DNA from 2 places in the Actinoplanes sp. NPDC026619 genome. Region 1 is predicted to be linked to the other one. Evidence: riboswitches for the same ligand, from Rfam matches in the RefSeq annotation. Region 1 holds a riboswitch; the other holds the start of a gene.

Region 1 (7,765 bases):
CAGTGCTCTGTCGGTGGCCTTGCTGATCGGATGGCACGCCTTTCACATGAAGTCAGCGCTGGGTGTCGCCATCGATACGATTCCGAGCATTTTTATAGTTCTTTACGTTCTCATCTCCAAGCGAGTCAGCCAAACTCTTCGACGATAGTCTTAGGGGTAGCTGGTTTCCGGCTGGCGGGTGGCGTTGTGCATGGTCCAGAGCAGTTCGGCCAAGCGGCTGGGGGCGACCGAGGGGATTTCGGGGACGGGGGCGCCGGCTGCCTTGGCCGCCTGCATCTGGGTGTGGAACGGCGTGTTCTCGATCGCCGCGCCGATGTAGAGCGCGCCGACGTAAACCCCGTCGCCGGCGACCGCGGCGTGCAAGGCCTGGAGGAAGTTGCGCTGCGCGGCCAGGACGAGGCCGCCACCGATGCTCGGGTTGCCCTGCAGGGCGCTCGCACCCTGGGCGCTGAGGATCGCGCCGTCACCGCGGGCGATCATGGCGGGCAGGAATTCGCGCACCAGGTCCATCAAGGCGTACACCCCGAGGGGCATGAGGTCCTGCACGCGCTGGGGTGTCAGATCGAGCACCGGAACGAACCCGTTGGCCGCGGCGCCGTAGTAGAGAGCGTCGGGTTCGCCGACCGCGGTGCGGATGCGGGCGGCCAGTTCCGGGAGGGCGCCGGTGTCGGCCAGGTCGGCGACGATCGCGTGCGCTTCTGCCCCGTCGCTGGTCAGTTGCTTGGCGAGTTGGTCGAGCGGCTCCGGGCGACGGCCCACGAGGGCGACGGCCCAGCCCTCGTGTGCGTAACGGCGGGCGACGGCTTGACCCAGGCCCGGACCGGCCCCGAGCACGGCGATGGATCTGGACACGGTGATGGCTCCTCGAGTACGGCAGACGAATAAACTTACCGTAGGGTCAACTTAACTCTGCCGTCAAGTTGCTATCGTGAAGGCCGTGCACCTGCGAGCTGATGCCGCCCGAAACGTCACCCAGATCCGCTCCGCCGCCATCGCGGCATTCCGAGGACGCGGACTGAGCACGCCGCTGGAGGAGATCGCCGCGGCGGCCGGGGTCAGCAAGGCCACCATCTACAACCGATTCGGCGGCCGGGAAGGACTCATCGATGCCGTGATCGGCGAGCTGGTCGCGGCCGAGATGCACGCGATCATGGACAGGGCGCAGCGAGTCGACGACCCGTGGGAGGCCATCGCCGCCTACGTCAGCGACCGGCGCGATCTGCAGTACCGCGAACCCGCCTTCACCGACGCGCTGCTGATGCTCTACCCGAACTCCGCGCAACTGGTCGCACTCGCCGACGCGGCTACCGACATGACCGAGAGGCTCCTCCGGCGCGGCCACGAGGCCGGGGTCCTCCGCCCGGATTTCACTGTCGGCGACCTCTACTACGCCGACGTCGCCAACGGACTAGCCCTTCGCGCCGTACCGACGCACTCGCGCGTGGACTACGACCGCCGCACCCGCTTCTTCATCGACAGTCTTCGCGGGCGCTGAGCTCAGCTGACGGTGAACAGGACGTCGGGGCCTATTTCGGTTCGGGTCAGGCCGGGCATGGACTGGACGCCGAGCGCGGGCTCGTACGGTGTTCCGGTTGCCTTGTCGCGGACCACGATGACGCTGCGGATGCCGTACTGGCGCAGGGTGGCCAGGCTTGCCTGGCTCGGGAAGCTCTGCATCACGTCGCGCACTGCCTGGCGTTCCGGCGGGTTGTAGCTGGCTACGCCGTTGACCATGGTCGGGAAGCCGTCGGTCGACCACAGCATGATGTTGCTGTCGATGCCGTCGTCGGTGGGCAGCACGATCAGTGGCGCCGGCGCCTGGGCCAGCGCGGCCGGTTCGGGCGGGAGCTTCACGTGGGCCAGGTCGGGCATGCCCTCGGCCAGCACCAACAGCAGCAGTGGGACCGTGACCACGCGGGCGGCGATCGACGACCACTCCGGCAGGGTGGCTCGGCAGGCCGCCTGGGCCAGCGCGGTGACGAAGCCGGCCGCCAGGATCGCCAGCAGGATGGTCGGCCAGAGGATCAGCCGGCCGGGGGTGCGGCTGCCGTCGAAGCCGGGCACGTAGAGGTAGATCAAGCGGTAGAGCGGGCCGTTGGTGCCGAGCGCGCACAGGATCCCGGCCAGCGTGCCGACGAACAGGAACAGGCGCTGCCGCAGTGACCAGACCGACAGGAACAGGCCGCCGAAGGCAAGGAAGTAGAGCACGAAGCCGCAGAGCATCACCTTCTCGTTGTCGGCGTTGCCCAGCGCGGCCCGGGCGTCGTTGTGCAGCCAGCCGAGGGGCAGCGAGAACAGCGGGGCGACGATCAGGCTGCGCGGGGTCGGGGAGAACGCGGCGACGTAGTCCCAGGAGCGGGACACGTTCGGGAACAGCTCGCGGACCTGCTGGTAGGCGTACGCGAAATAGCCGGTGACCGCGGCGAAGAACAGGCCGCCGGCCAGGTCGCCGAGGACCAGTGTGCGGCCGAGGGCCGGGCGGCCGGTGATCAGCCAGGCGATCGTGGCGGTCAGGCAGGCGGCGGCGAGCATGTAGACGAAGCCGAGCCCGATGCCGAAACCGAGGCTGACCTGCCAAGCCGCGACCAGCCAGCCGGCGACCGCCCAGCCCGGCCGGACTCGGTCGCGCAGGTAGCCGCGGGTCAGCGACCACCCGTGGCCACGGGCGAGCATCGCGAACGCGAGGGTGATGCCGCCGGTGGACAGGATGTTCAGGTGGCCGACGTGGCCGTACCGCCAGGGCGCGTAGGCGAGGGCGGCGCCGGCCACCGCGCCGGCCACCCGGTTGGCGCCGAGCTGGCGCACGAGGGCGTAACCGCCGAGGAAGGCCAGCGCGAAGGCCAGCACGAACAGGATGTTGTAGCGCAGGACGGCGGCGTCGACGCCGTGCCCGATCAGCCCGGCGGGGACGTACCCGAAGAGGCTGTCGTTGAGCGCCAGGCCGTACGTGTTGGGGTAGAACGCGTTGGTGTCCCAGAAGCCGCGCAGGTTGTGCAGCAGCGCGTGCCCGTCCCAGGCGACCAGCCAGGCCTGCGCGGTCGTGTCGCCGCCGTCGCCGACGATGGTGTGCACCGGGTCGCCGATGGTCGCCGGTTTGACACCCCCGTAGACCAGATCCTTGGCGTACGGCGGGATCAGCCAGATCATGGCGATCGCGAGCAGCACCGACCCGACGGCGGCGGCGGTCAGCTCCCGGCCCTTGACCGAGGGTTTCTTGGCGACATCGGACAACGCGTTCCCCCGCACGTTGAGATCCCGGCAAAACGAGTGACGCTAACACGTCACTCGCATCTTTATAGAAGCACCTCGATGTCAGGCCGGCGAGCGACACGCCGTACACATCATGTGGTGTTGCTCTTTCCTTCCCTTGCCCATATATAGTGATCGCCGCAGCTGGTTCGGCCACCGTCCACGGTAGTCGAGGCAACAGGGAACCCGGTGTGAATTCGGGACTGCCCCGCAGCGGTAAGTGGGAACGAAAGCCGTCATCAGCACTGGGCCCCGGCCTGGGAAGCGACGGCCGGTAGGCAAGAACGAGCGCCCACGAGTCCGAAGACCTGCCAGCGCGCCGCACGCCGACCGGTGTGCGGCGGTCGAAGGCCGCGTGGGACGGCCGACGCCATCAGCCGGGCTGAGCCTGCCCGGCGGCGTCCTCCTGCGCGTCCGGCGTGACGAGGGGACGGGAATGACGACGACGCAGGAAACCACCGTGCCGGAACAGCGGCGGCACGTGATGCAGGTGCGCAAGCGCAACGGCGATCTGGAATCGGTCGACGTCAACAAGATCGTGAAGGCGGTCGAGCGCTGGGTCGGCGATCTCGACGAGGTCGACCCGCTGCGGGTGGCGACCAAGACGATCAGCGGGCTCTACGACGGAGCGACCACGGCTGAGCTGGACAAACTGTCCATTCAGACGTCGGCGGAGCTGATCGGCGAGGAGCCGCAGTACTCCAAGCTGGCGGCGCGACTGCTGGCCGCGTACGTCGAGAAAGAAGTTCGTCTTCAGGAGATCGCGTCGTTCAGCCAGTCGATCCGCTACGGCCATGAGAACGGGCTCATCGGCGATGCGACGGCCGCTTTCGTCCGGCGTAACGCGCGCAAGCTCGACGACGCCGTCGACGAGGACCAGAACCTGCGGTTCGAGTACTTCGGGCTGCGCACCGTCGCCGACCGTTACCTGCTGCGGCACCCGGTCAGCCGGCTGGTCGTGGAGACGCCGCAGTACTGGCTGCTGCGGGTCGCGTGCGGCCTGTCGGAGACGCCGGCCGAGGCGATCGGCTTCTACCGCCTGATGTCGTCGCTGGCCTATCTGCCCAGCTCACCCACCCTGTTCAACGCCGGCACCCGGCACACCCAGATGTCCTCCTGCTTCCTGGTCGACTCCCCCAGGGACGAGCTCGACTCGATCTACGAGCGCTACCACCAGGTCGCCAAACTTTCGAAATTCTCCGGCGGGATCGGCATTTCGTGGTCGCGGATCCGCGGCCGGGGCGCGCTGATCCGCGGCACGAACGGCAAGTCCAACGGCATCGTCCCGTTCCTGAAGACCCTCGACGCGGGCGTGGCGGCGGTCAATCAGGGCGGCCGGCGCAAGGGCGCGGCCTGCGTCTACCTGGAGCCGTGGCACCCGGACGTCGAGGAGTTCCTGGAGCTGCGCGACAACACCGGCGAGGATTCCCGGCGTACTCATAATCTGAATCTGGCGAACTGGATCCCGGACGAGTTCATGCGCCGGGTCGAGGCCGACGGCGACTGGTCGCTGATCGACCCGTCCGACGCCCCGGAGCTGCCCGATCTCTACGGCGAGGCGTTCGACGAGGCTTATCGCCAAGCGGAAAAGAAGGCGGTCAAAACCGTCAAGGCCCGGGAGTTGTACGGGCGGATGATGCGCACCCTGGCCCAGACCGGCAACGGCTGGATGACGTTCAAGGATCCGTCGAACCGGCTGTCCAACCAGACCGGCGAGCCCGGCAACACCATTCACCTGTCGAACCTGTGCACCGAGATCCTCGAGGTCAACAGCGACGACGAGACCGCCGTGTGCAACCTCGGCTCGATCAACCTCGGTGCGCACCTGACCGAGGGCGGCGTCGACTGGGACAAGCTGCGCGCGACGGTCCGCACCGCGGTGGTCTTCCTGGACCGGGTGATCGACATCAACTACTACCCGTCGACGCAGGCGGCCACCTCGAACCCGCGGTGGCGGCCGGTCGGGCTCGGGCTGATGGGCCTGCAGGACGCGTTCTTCGCACTGGGGCTGCCGTTCGACTCCGCGGCGGCGAAGGAGCTTTCCACCCGCGTACAGGAAGAAATTTTCCTTACCGCCCTGGAATCCAGCGTGGAGCTGGCGTCGCGGTTCGGGCCGCATCCGGCCTACTCGGAGACCCGCGCGGCCCGGGGTGACCTGCACCACGACCTCTGGGGCGCCACCGCGGAGCAGACCGGGCGCTGGGCGGCTCTCAAAGCTCGCATCGCCGAGCATGGCCTGCGCAACTCGTTGATGATCGCCATTGCCCCGACCGCCACCATCGCTTCCATCGCCGGTTGCTACGAGTGCATCGAGCCGCAGGTGTCCAACCTGTTCAAGCGCGAGACGATGTCCGGCGAGTTCCTTCAGATCAACAACTATCTGGTACGCGAACTGAAGGCTCGCGGCCTCTGGACCGCGGCGATCCGTGAGCAGATCAAGCGGGCCGAGGGTTCCGTGCAGGGCATCGCCGGCCTGCCCGCCGACGTGCGCGAGATCTTCCGCACCGCGTGGGAGCTGCCGCAGAAGGCGCTGATCGACCTGGCCGCCGCCCGAGCGCCGTACATCGACCAGTCGCAGTCGCTGAACCTGTTCATGAGCGCGCCGACCATCGGCAAGGTCTCCTCGATGTACCTGTACGCCTGGAAGGCCGGCCTGAAGACCACGTATTACCTGCGCTCGCGGCCTGCGACGCGCATTCAGCAGGCCACGGTGGCGGTCACGCCTGTCTCGGTGGCGACCCTCCCGGTGGTCTCCGACGAGGAAGCCCTGGCCTGTTCCCTGGAAAACCCCGAGAGCTGCGAGGCCTGCCAGTGACCACTCTTCCCGCCCGCACGCAGATGCTGCTCGACCCCGGCATGGACCTGACGCTGCGGCCGATGCGCTACCCGCACTTCTTCGACCGCTTCAAGGACGCGATCAAGAACACCTGGACCGTCGAGGAGGTCGACCTGCACGGTGACCTCGCCGACCTGGCCAAGCTGTCGGCCGCCGAGCAGCACCTGGTCTCCCGGCTGGTCGCGTTCTTCGCCACCGGCGACACGATCGTCGCCAACAACCTGGTGCTCAACCTCTATCAGCACGTCAACTCGCCGGAGGGCCGGCTCTATCTCTCCCGGCAGCTGTTCGAGGAGGCCGTGCACGTCCAGTTCTACCTGAACCTGCTCGACACCTACGTGCCGGATCTCGACGAGCGCACCGCGGCCTTCGCGGCGGTGGAGAACATCCCGTCGATCGCCCGCAAGGCCGAGTTCTGCTTCAAGTGGATCGACTCGATCTACTCACTCCGGGAACTGCGCAGCCGCGACGACCGCCGGGCGTTCCTGCTCAACGTGATCTGCTTCGCCGCGTGCATCGAGGGCCTGTTCTTCTACGGCGCCTTCGCGTACGTCTACTTCCTGCGCTCCCGCGGCGTGCTCCAGGGCCTGGCGTCCGGCACCAACTGGGTGTTCCGCGACGAGAGCATGCACATGGCGTTCGCGTTCGACGTGGTCGACACGGTCCGCGCCGAGGAGCCGGACCTGTTCGACGACACCATGATCCAGCAGGTGAAGGACATGCTGGCCGAGGCGGTCGAGTGCGAGGTCCAGTTCGCCGCCGACCTGCTCGAACAGGGCGTCTCCGGGATGAGCCTGGGCGACATGCGGGAATACCTGCAGCACGTGGCCGACCGGCGGCTGGCCCAGCTCGGCATCGACCCGCTCTACGAAAGCAAGAACCCGTTCGCGTTCATGGAGCTGCAGGACGTCCAGGAGCTGTCGAACTTCTTCGAGCGCCGCGTCTCGGCGTACCAGATGGGAGTCTCCGGAAGCGTCAGCTTCGACGACGACTTCTGACCCCCTGACCGGGCGGGCTTACCGCCTGAGCACGGCCTGCCACTGCTGACGCCGGACGTCGTCCGGCGTCAGCACGCAGTCGCCACACGTGCCGCCGCCGGGTATCCGGTAATACAGACAACAGTTACGGCGTACGAGGAACCAGCGCGCTCGTTCCATATCCGGCCGCACCAGCTCCGCGGTCCCGCGCAACGGCGCCAGGTCCAGCACCCGCTCGACGACCGCCGCGGCCCGCTCGGCGGCCTGCCGGGGAGCATTGCCGGCGATCATTCCGGCCGCGCCGCCCAGCGCCGAGGCCACGTTCCCCCACAGCACCTGCGGGGACAGCGCGAACCGCGCTCGGTAGACCTCGAGGATCGGCTCGACCAATCCGCGGACAGCCGTCCGGTTGAGTGCCTCCGCTGCGTCCTGACCAGCGCTCTCGACAGCGGTCAGGCCTTGGAACGCGATCGGGACCGGGCCGCCGGCGACCGGCCGCCACCACATCCGCGCCGGGTCCGGGGCCGGGAGAGCACCGGCGACGGCGTCGGCGGCCAGCAGCGGTGAGAGCAGCCGCGACGCCAGACCGAGGAACGTGATCGAGGCGACCTCGCGCTCGCCGATGTCGTCGCGGCCCCGCCCGGACATCCGGATCAGGGTCTGCCGGCCGGTCTCGACCCGCTCCGCGATCACGTCGGCGTCC
Region 2 (7,765 bases), on a different contig from region 1:
CGGCGCAGATCCAGCACCGCAAGATCACACCGCGGGTGTAGCGGCCACCGCCACGACCACCCCGGAGTACACCCGCTTGGGCAAGACGAGCTCGGCCCCCGGTCCGGCGGCGGCGAGTGCCGCCGCTTCCGCGACGCTGGGGGTGCCTACGGCGGCGGCGATTCTTTCGCTCTTATGGGGTACGTCGTGAGCACCGAGCTCCGCCGCCACGAACGAAACCAGCTCCCACCCGTGCGTCGCGGCCAGCTCCCGCACGCCGTCCTCGGCCGCCCGCCGATCAAGAGTGGCCAGCACCCGCACGTCACCCCAGTCGGCCCCGGCCTCGGCGAGCGCCCGTCCGACCGCGTCGGCGAGCTCCGGCATCGGCTTCCCTGCCCGAGCCCCCAGCCCGACGACCAGGCTCACCGCGGTGTGGAAGCCGCCGCCACCACGTTGCTGGCCAGTGACGGGGCGCCGGCCCAGTGCAGGTGCAGGTAGGAGGCGTGCACGGCGGGGGTGGCGAAGCCCTCCGGGTCGGCGCCGCGCCACTGCCAGGCGGCGCCGCCCGCGGGCGACAGCAGCAGGCCGGATCGAGGATGGACGGTCGTGCGGTGGAACTCGTGGCCGGTCACCCGGGTGCCGGCCGGGGCGAGCGGGCTGTCCGACAGGGCGACGGCGTCGCGGTAACCCAGGGTCAGGGTGGGGGTCATCGCGGCGTCGGCGTCGAGGACGCCGCACATCGGGGCGTCGTCGAGGGTGCGGCACAGCCAGAGCAGGCCGGCGCACTCGGCCACGATCGGGCCGCCGACCGCGGCCAGCGACGCCACGGCCAGGCGCAGGGGCTCGTTGGCGGAGAGCTCCGCCGCGTACACCTCGGGGAAGCCGCCACCGACCACCAGGCCGCGCGTTCCGGCCGGCAGTTTTTCGTCCCGCAGCGGATCGACCGTCACCACGTCGGCGCCCGCCGCCGTCAGCAGCTCCGGCGTCTCCGCGTAGGAGAACGAGAAGGCCGGCCCACCGGCGATCGCGATCACCGGCCGGACGCCTCTCGCACCCTGCGGCCCGCTCAAATCCAAGCCGGCCGTCTCGAGCGCGCTCTCGGGGCTCCACGGCGTCACCGACAGAGCCGGCGCGGAACGCGCGATCACGGCTACCTCGTCGAGGTCGACCGACGCGGCGACCAGTGCGGCCAGGGCGTCCACCGAGGCCCGTGCCTCGGCCCGGCGTTCGGCGGCCGGCACCAGACCCAGGTGGCGGGAGGGTGCGGCCACCGCGTCGGCCCGGCGCAGCGCGCCCAGCACCGGCGTGCCGACCTCCTCGCACGCCTCGCGCAGCAGCGACTCGTGCCGGTCCGAGCCGACCCGGTTGAGGATCACCCCGGCCAGCCGCACGCTGCCGAAGCTGCGGAAACCGTGCACCAGCGCGGCGATCGACCGGCCCTGGGCAGCCGCGTCGACGACCAGGATCACCGGCGCGCTCAGCAGCTCGGCGACCTGGGCGGTCGAACCGGTGTCGCCGGCGCCGGTGCGGCCGTCGTAGAGGCCCATCACGCCCTCGACGACGGCCAGCTCCGCGCCGGCCGAACCGTGCGCGAACAGCGGCGCGATCCGGTGCTCGCCGGCCAGCACCGGATCGAGGTTGCGGCCGGGGCGACCGGCGGCGAGGGCGTGGTAGCCGGGGTCGATGTAGTCGGGACCGACCTTGAACGGCGCGACCGTCATCCCGCGCCGGGCGTAGGCCGCCAGCAGCCCGGTGGCCACGGTCGTCTTGCCGTGACCCGACGCGGGCGCGCCGATCACGACCCGGGGGATCATCACCACTCGATGCCCTGCTGTCCCTTGCGGCCGGCGTCCATCGGATGCTTCACCTTCGTCATCTCGGTCACCAGGTCGGCCGCGTCCAGCAGGGCCGGCGCCGCGTCCCGCCCGGTGATCACCACATGCTGCGTGCCGGGCCGGTCGGTGAGGGTGGCCACCACGTCGTCCACGTCGACCCAGCCCCACTTCATCGGGTAGGTGAACTCGTCGAGCACATAGAACCGGTAGGTCTCCGCGGCGATGTCCCGCTTGATCTGCGCCCAGCCCTCGACGGCCTCGGCGGCGTGGTCGCGCTCGGTGCCGGCCCGCTGGATCCACGACCAGCCCTCGCCCATCTTGTGCCAGGTCACCGGCGCTCCGCCGGGCATCTGGCCGAGCGCCTTGAGCGCCGACTCCTCGCCGACCCGCCACTTCTCCGACTTGACGAACTGGAACACCCCGACCGGCCACCCGGCGCTCCATGCCCGCAGCGCCATCCCGAACGCGGCCGTCGACTTCCCCTTGCCATGCCCGGTGTGCACGGCAAGCACGGCCTGCCGGCGACGCTGCCGGGTGGTGAGCCCATCGTTCGGTACGACGTCGACCTTCCCCTGCGGCATCAGGCAGCCCTCCCCGGGGCCGTGGCGGCGCCGGCTTCGAGTTGGTCGAGGGGCATCAGGTCGGCGTCGAGCGCGGTGGCCAGCCGCCGGGCCAGGCCGAGGCGCACCGGACCGGACTCGCAGTCGACGACCACCGTCGCGACGCCGGCCAGGGCGGGCGCCATCAGCACCGGGTCCGGCCCGCTGGTGGCGCGGCCGTCGGTGACGATGATCAGCAGCGGCCGCCGGCGCGGATCGCGGCGGCGCTCGGTGGCGATGGTGGCGGCGGCGGTGCGGAGCCCGGCCGCGAGCGGCGTGCGGCCGCCGGTCTTCAGGGCGGCGAGCCGCATCACCCCGACCTCGTGGCTGGAGGTCGGCGGCAGCACCTGCTCGGCGTCGTGCCCGCGGAACGTGATCATCCCGACCCGGTCCCGCCGCTGGTAGGCGTCGCGCAGCAGCGACAGCACCGCGGTCTTGACCACGGTCATCCGGCGGCGCGCGGCCATCGACCCGGAGGCGTCCACCACGAACAGGACGAGGTTGGCCTCACGTCCGACGTGGACGGCCTCCCGCAGATCACGGGGCTGAACAAGCCGCCCACCGGCCTGCGCGAACCGGTCGCCGCGGTGCAGCGCGGCCCGCAGGGTGGCGGGCAGATGCGGCGCCCCGCCGAGCTTGCCGACCGGAACCCGGGAGCCGATCACCCGGCCGCGGCGGGCGATCGACGGCGACCGGCGACCGGCATGCCCGCCGGTGCCACGAGCAGCGATCTTGAGCGTACGGGTGCGATAGGCGTTCCCGGCCGCAGCGGCCGGCGCCATCCCGGCACCCGATTTGTCCCCTGCGTCCGGGGTATCAAGGCCGGCGTCGGAGGGAGGCTGACCGGGCGCGCCACCATCCGGCCCGGACGAGGGGGGCGGAGGCGGTCCTCCATCCGGCCCGGACGAGGGCGGCGGAGGCGATCCCCCACCATCCGGCTCCGGGTCGTCATCCTCGGAAGGCGGCGACGGCGGCGGCTCGGCCTGCGACAGCGCATCTTCCAGGCGTTCCTCATCGGTCCCCGGCGGATCGAGCGGATCCTTGCGCCGCCGGTGCGGCAGCGCCAGCCGAGCCGCGTCCCGCACGTCATCAGCGGTGACGACATCCCGCCCGTGCCAGGCCGCGAGCGCCACCGAGCACCGGGCCACCACGATGTCGGCCCGCATCCCGTCGACGCCGTAGGCGAGGCACACCCGGGCGATCCGATCGAGCTCGCCATCCGGCAGCACCACCCGCGGAAGGTGCTGACGGGCGGCCACGATCCGGGCCGCCAGCGCCAGCTCGTCGCCGGCGAAGCGAGCCGCGAACGCGTCCGGATCGGCCTCGTAGGCCAGCCGGCGGCGCACGACCTCGGCGCGGTCCCCCGCGTCCCGGGGCGCGCTGACCGTGACGACCAGCCCGAACCGGTCGAGCAGCTGCGGCCGGGGCTCGCCCTCCTCCGGGTTCATCGTGCCGACGAGCAGGAACCGGGCGGCGTGTTTGACCGACACCCCGTCCCGCTCGACGTGCGCCCGCCCCATCGCGGCCGCGTCGAGCAGCAGGTCGACGAGGTGATCGGGGAGCAGGTTGACCTCGTCGACGTACAGAATCCCGCGGTGTGCCGCCGCGAGCAGTCCCGGCTCGTACGCCTTGACCCCGTCGGCCAGCGCCCGCTGAATGTCCAGCGTGCCCACCACCCGGTCCTCGGTGGCGCCGACCGGGAGCTCGACGAGGGCGGCCGGGCGGGAGTGCGCCGGCGAGTCGGGCGCGTGTGGCCCGTCCGGGCAGAGCGGGTCGGGCGCGCCCGGGTCGCAGGCGAAGCGGCAACCGCGAACCACGTCGACCGGCGGGAGCAGGGACGCGAGAGCGCGTACGACAGTGCTCTTGGCAGTGCCTTTTTCGCCTCGGACGAGAACCCCGCCGACGTGCGGCGAGACGGAGTTGAGCAGCAGGGCGAGCCGAAGATCGGCGAGCCCGACCACGGCGGAGAACGGGTACGGCGTCACAAAGATCCCTTCTGCGCGGGTGTCCACGCCCACGCGCCGGTGACACGAGCGGACGGAGTCTCTGACTCCCGGATAGGGATCGCTACCCGGTCACAATGGCGGGACCGTCCCGGATTTCCACCGGGTTCCTCCGCTACCGCTCGACCGTCATGCTTTCTCACCGCTGTGTGCGGCGTCAACGCGGCCGTCGGTGACGGGAATCGCAGGCGTCGGCGGCGGGGCGAGCCGATCGAGCTCTTTGACGGTGTCGAGCATGGCGAGCGCGGACTTCTCGATGAGGGGCCGCAGCCGGGCATAGAGGGCGGCGTTCGCCGGATCGGGCACGGTCGGTTCGCCGATCGGGATGAGCGCGGCCGCATGGTCGAGGTCGGGCAGTTGGCCGACGGCATGCCAGCCGAGCAGGCAGGCGCCGAGGGCGGTGCCCTCCGGAGTGTCGGCGACCGCGACCGGCAGATCGAGGGTGGCGGCGAGCACCCCGATCCACAGCTCGGACGCCACCGCGCCGCCGGTGGCCCGGACCTGCGTGACCGGGAAGTCGAACGAGTCCTTGACCAGCGCCAGCTGCTGGCAGACCCCTTCGACCGCGGAGCGCACGAGGTGGGCCCGCCCGTGCTCGCGGCGCAGCCCGAGGTAGGCGCCCCGCAGCCCCGACCGCCACCACGGCGCCCGCTCGCCGAGCAGGTAGGGCAGGCACAGCAGTCCGTCGCTGCCGGGCGGCGCGCTCTGCGCCTCCATCAGCAGGGCGGCGTCGCGCTCGTCGGCGTCCTCCCCTTCGGCGCCGGGCCGTTCGAATCCGGCCGCGAAGCTCTGCCCGGCCCACCGCACGACGGATCCGGCGTTGTTGACCGCCCCGCCGATGACCCACCGGTCCTCGGTGAGCGCGTAGCAGAACAGCCGGCCGTTCTCGTCGGAGGTGGGCCGGTCGACGACCGTGCGCAGGGCGCCGGAGGTGCCGAGCGAGATGGCCGCCACTCCGGCCGGGGTGGCGCCGACACCGAGGTTGGCGAGCGGCCCGTCGGCCGCCCCGATGATCAGCGGGGTGCCGTCCGGGAGCCCGGCGAGCCCGGCCTTGAGCCGCAGGACGGTCGTGGTGGGCACGACCTCGGCGAGCTGCCCGGCACTGACGCCGGCGATCTGGAGCGCCTCGGCATCCCAGCCCCGGGCGTGGATGTCGTAGAGACCGGTGCCGGACGCCAGCGACAGGTCGAGCAGGAACGGCTCGTCGGTGAGGGCGGCCAGGATCAGCTCCTTGACCCCGCCCCACCGCGGGGTGTCCCGCAGCGTGGCCGGGTCGTTGTCGCGCCACCAGGCCAGCTTGGTCAGCGGCGACATCGGGTGCACCGGCGTGCCGGTGCGGGCCTGCAGTGAACGGGACCGCCCGGCCGCGAGGATCCGGTCGCACTGGTCACCGGAGCGGGCGTCGGCCCAGGTGACCAGCGGCCCGAGCGGATTGCCGCTCTTGTCGAGCGGCACCAGCGCGTGCAGGAACGCGCTGAGGCTGACCGCGACGACCCGGTCGCCGTTCTCCCGGCAGGCCGCGGCCACGTCGGTGAGGGCCTTCACGGCGGCGTCGCGCAGTTGCCCGGGGTCGAGCTCGGCGCGGCCCGGGCCCGGCACCAGCAGGGGGTAGTGGACGGAGGTGTGGGCACGCAGCGTGCCGTCGATGGTGGCAGCGATGCCCTTGGTGGCGGTGGTCCCGGTGTCGATGCCGATCACGACGTCCGTCATGCCTTCAACGTATCCGTCAGACGACCGTCACAAACGGTTGACCGCCGCGCGGCGTCACCTCCACCTCGTCGGCCACGGCGGGCAGCAGCACCACGTCTCCGGTCACCGGGAGCCAGGGTCCGCCGGCCGCGCGATAGCGGAACGTGGCGTTGAGGTAGCCGACCACGACTCCCTGCGGAAACGCCAGCCGCACGTGCAGCAGCAGGCCCGGCGGCCGGACGAAGCCCGCGTAGCGCGGGGTGCCGCTGCCGACGAAGAAGAAGACCCGGGCGCCGTCGTCGCCGGGCACGGTCTGCACGACCAGGGCCCGCCCGTCCGGTAGCGTGCCGCGGACGTGCCACGAGGTCAGGTCCGGGTTGAGCTGGTAGCCGTAGGTGTCGGCGTACTTCGCCAGGGCGGTCACGTCCCAGCCGCCGAGAGCGGTGGCGCCGGCCAGGACCCGGTCGATCCGTTGCGGCACCTGCGAGGTCGTGGCCGGCTGCATCTCGCCGAGATTGGCGATCTCCACCCGCTTCGTGCCGTAGCGCATCGCGATCCCCACCCGTCCGAGCTGCGGAAAGACCCGCCGGACCGACACACCCCCGTCCGAGACGACCGGCTGCCAGGTCCGCAGCAGCTGCCCCACCGCGTCGAAGCTGAAATCCTCGGACAGCTCCACCGGCTGCCCGAGGTCCGCGACCACGAGCACGTCCCGTAACCGTCCGAGCAGCAGCGCCGACGGTTCGACCGCCCCCCGCGCCACCAGTTGCCCGGACCCCACCGCGCGCAGCTCCCCACCGGCCGTCTCGACCCAGCCGAGCAGGTCCTGCCGCTCCCCGCCGTCGAACCGGACGGGTTGGCTGAGCAATGCCGCCGGACCGGCCGGCGTGTTGCCGGCCCACCGGACCCGGGCTCTGCCCTCGGTCCCGAACATCCCCGCGACCCCGTCCCAGGCATCGCGTGCCCGCCCCAGGAACGCCTGGTCCTGCCCGAGGTCCCCGGCCGCCGGCGGTTCCGGCTCGACCGCGCTCGTCCCGCGCCACACCGCGAACGGCACGGCCGCCAACCCGGCCACTCCGGCCGCGAGCACGGCCCGCCGCCGGACGACCCGCCGCCGCCCCCCGTTGCGGACCCGAGCGAGCAGATCCGCCGGCGGCGCCAGATCGGAGGTGGCCCGCACCAGAACTTCCCGGATGTCGGAGTCGGTCATCGCTAGTCCCCCTCCTTGACCAGAATCGGCCCGAGAACCGCCCGGAGCTTGTCGAGCCCCCGCGCCGCATTGCTCTTGACGGTGCCTGCGCTGCAGTCGAGCGCCGCGGCCACCTCGTCGACCGGCAGATCCTCGAGATATCGCAGCACCACGACGGCCCGCTGCCGGGGAGGCAACCCGCGCAGCGCGCCGATCACCGCATCGCGAACGACCACCCCGTCGCTGTGATCCGGGAGCCCGACCTCGATGTCGCCGAGCGCCGCCTCCGGCCGCCGGCCGCGCCGTCGCCACCGGTTGATCGACCGATTGACCAGGATCCGCCGCGCATAGGCATCCGGTCCGCCGCGAATGCGCCGCCACCGCACGTACATCTGCTCGAGAACTTCCTGCAGGAGATCCTCGGCCGCATGCCGATCCCCGGTGAGCAGGTAGGCAACCCGCAACAGCGCA

The links. Region 1 has a riboswitch for cobalamin ahead of AB0E90_RS34065 (ribonucleoside-diphosphate reductase subunit alpha). Riboswitches for the same ligand answer to the same signal wherever they lie in the genome.
Region 2: linked by a shared signal. The riboswitch ahead of AB0E90_RS43520 (magnesium chelatase subunit D family protein) and the one ahead of AB0E90_RS34065 (ribonucleoside-diphosphate reductase subunit alpha) in region 1 are both predicted to bind cobalamin.

The regions. Positions count from the first base shown of each region.
Region 1 is NZ_JBEZYA010000019.1:33,917-41,681, reverse strand. It holds gene AB0E90_RS34085 (DUF2569 family protein) at 1-148, shown strand, start outside; gene AB0E90_RS34080 (SDR family NAD(P)-dependent oxidoreductase) at 151-852, opposite strand; gene AB0E90_RS34075 (TetR family transcriptional regulator) at 938-1,495, shown strand; gene AB0E90_RS34070 (hypothetical protein) at 1,498-3,246, opposite strand; cobalamin riboswitch at 3,378-3,580, shown strand; gene AB0E90_RS34065 (ribonucleoside-diphosphate reductase subunit alpha) at 3,686-6,064, shown strand; gene AB0E90_RS34060 (ribonucleotide-diphosphate reductase subunit beta) at 6,088-7,083, shown strand; gene AB0E90_RS34055 ((2Fe-2S)-binding protein) at 7,102-7,765, opposite strand, start outside.
Region 2 is NZ_JBEZYA010000032.1:98,052-105,816, forward strand. It holds gene AB0E90_RS43505 (cobalamin biosynthesis protein) at 25-405, opposite strand; gene AB0E90_RS43510 (cobyrinate a,c-diamide synthase) at 402-1,793, opposite strand; gene cobO (cob(I)yrinic acid a,c-diamide adenosyltransferase) at 1,793-2,395, opposite strand; gene AB0E90_RS43520 (magnesium chelatase subunit D family protein) at 2,395-4,398, opposite strand; cobalamin riboswitch at 4,435-4,562, opposite strand; gene AB0E90_RS43525 (gluconokinase) at 4,546-6,126, opposite strand; gene AB0E90_RS43530 (hypothetical protein) at 6,143-7,315, opposite strand; gene AB0E90_RS43535 (SigE family RNA polymerase sigma factor) at 7,318-7,765, opposite strand, start outside.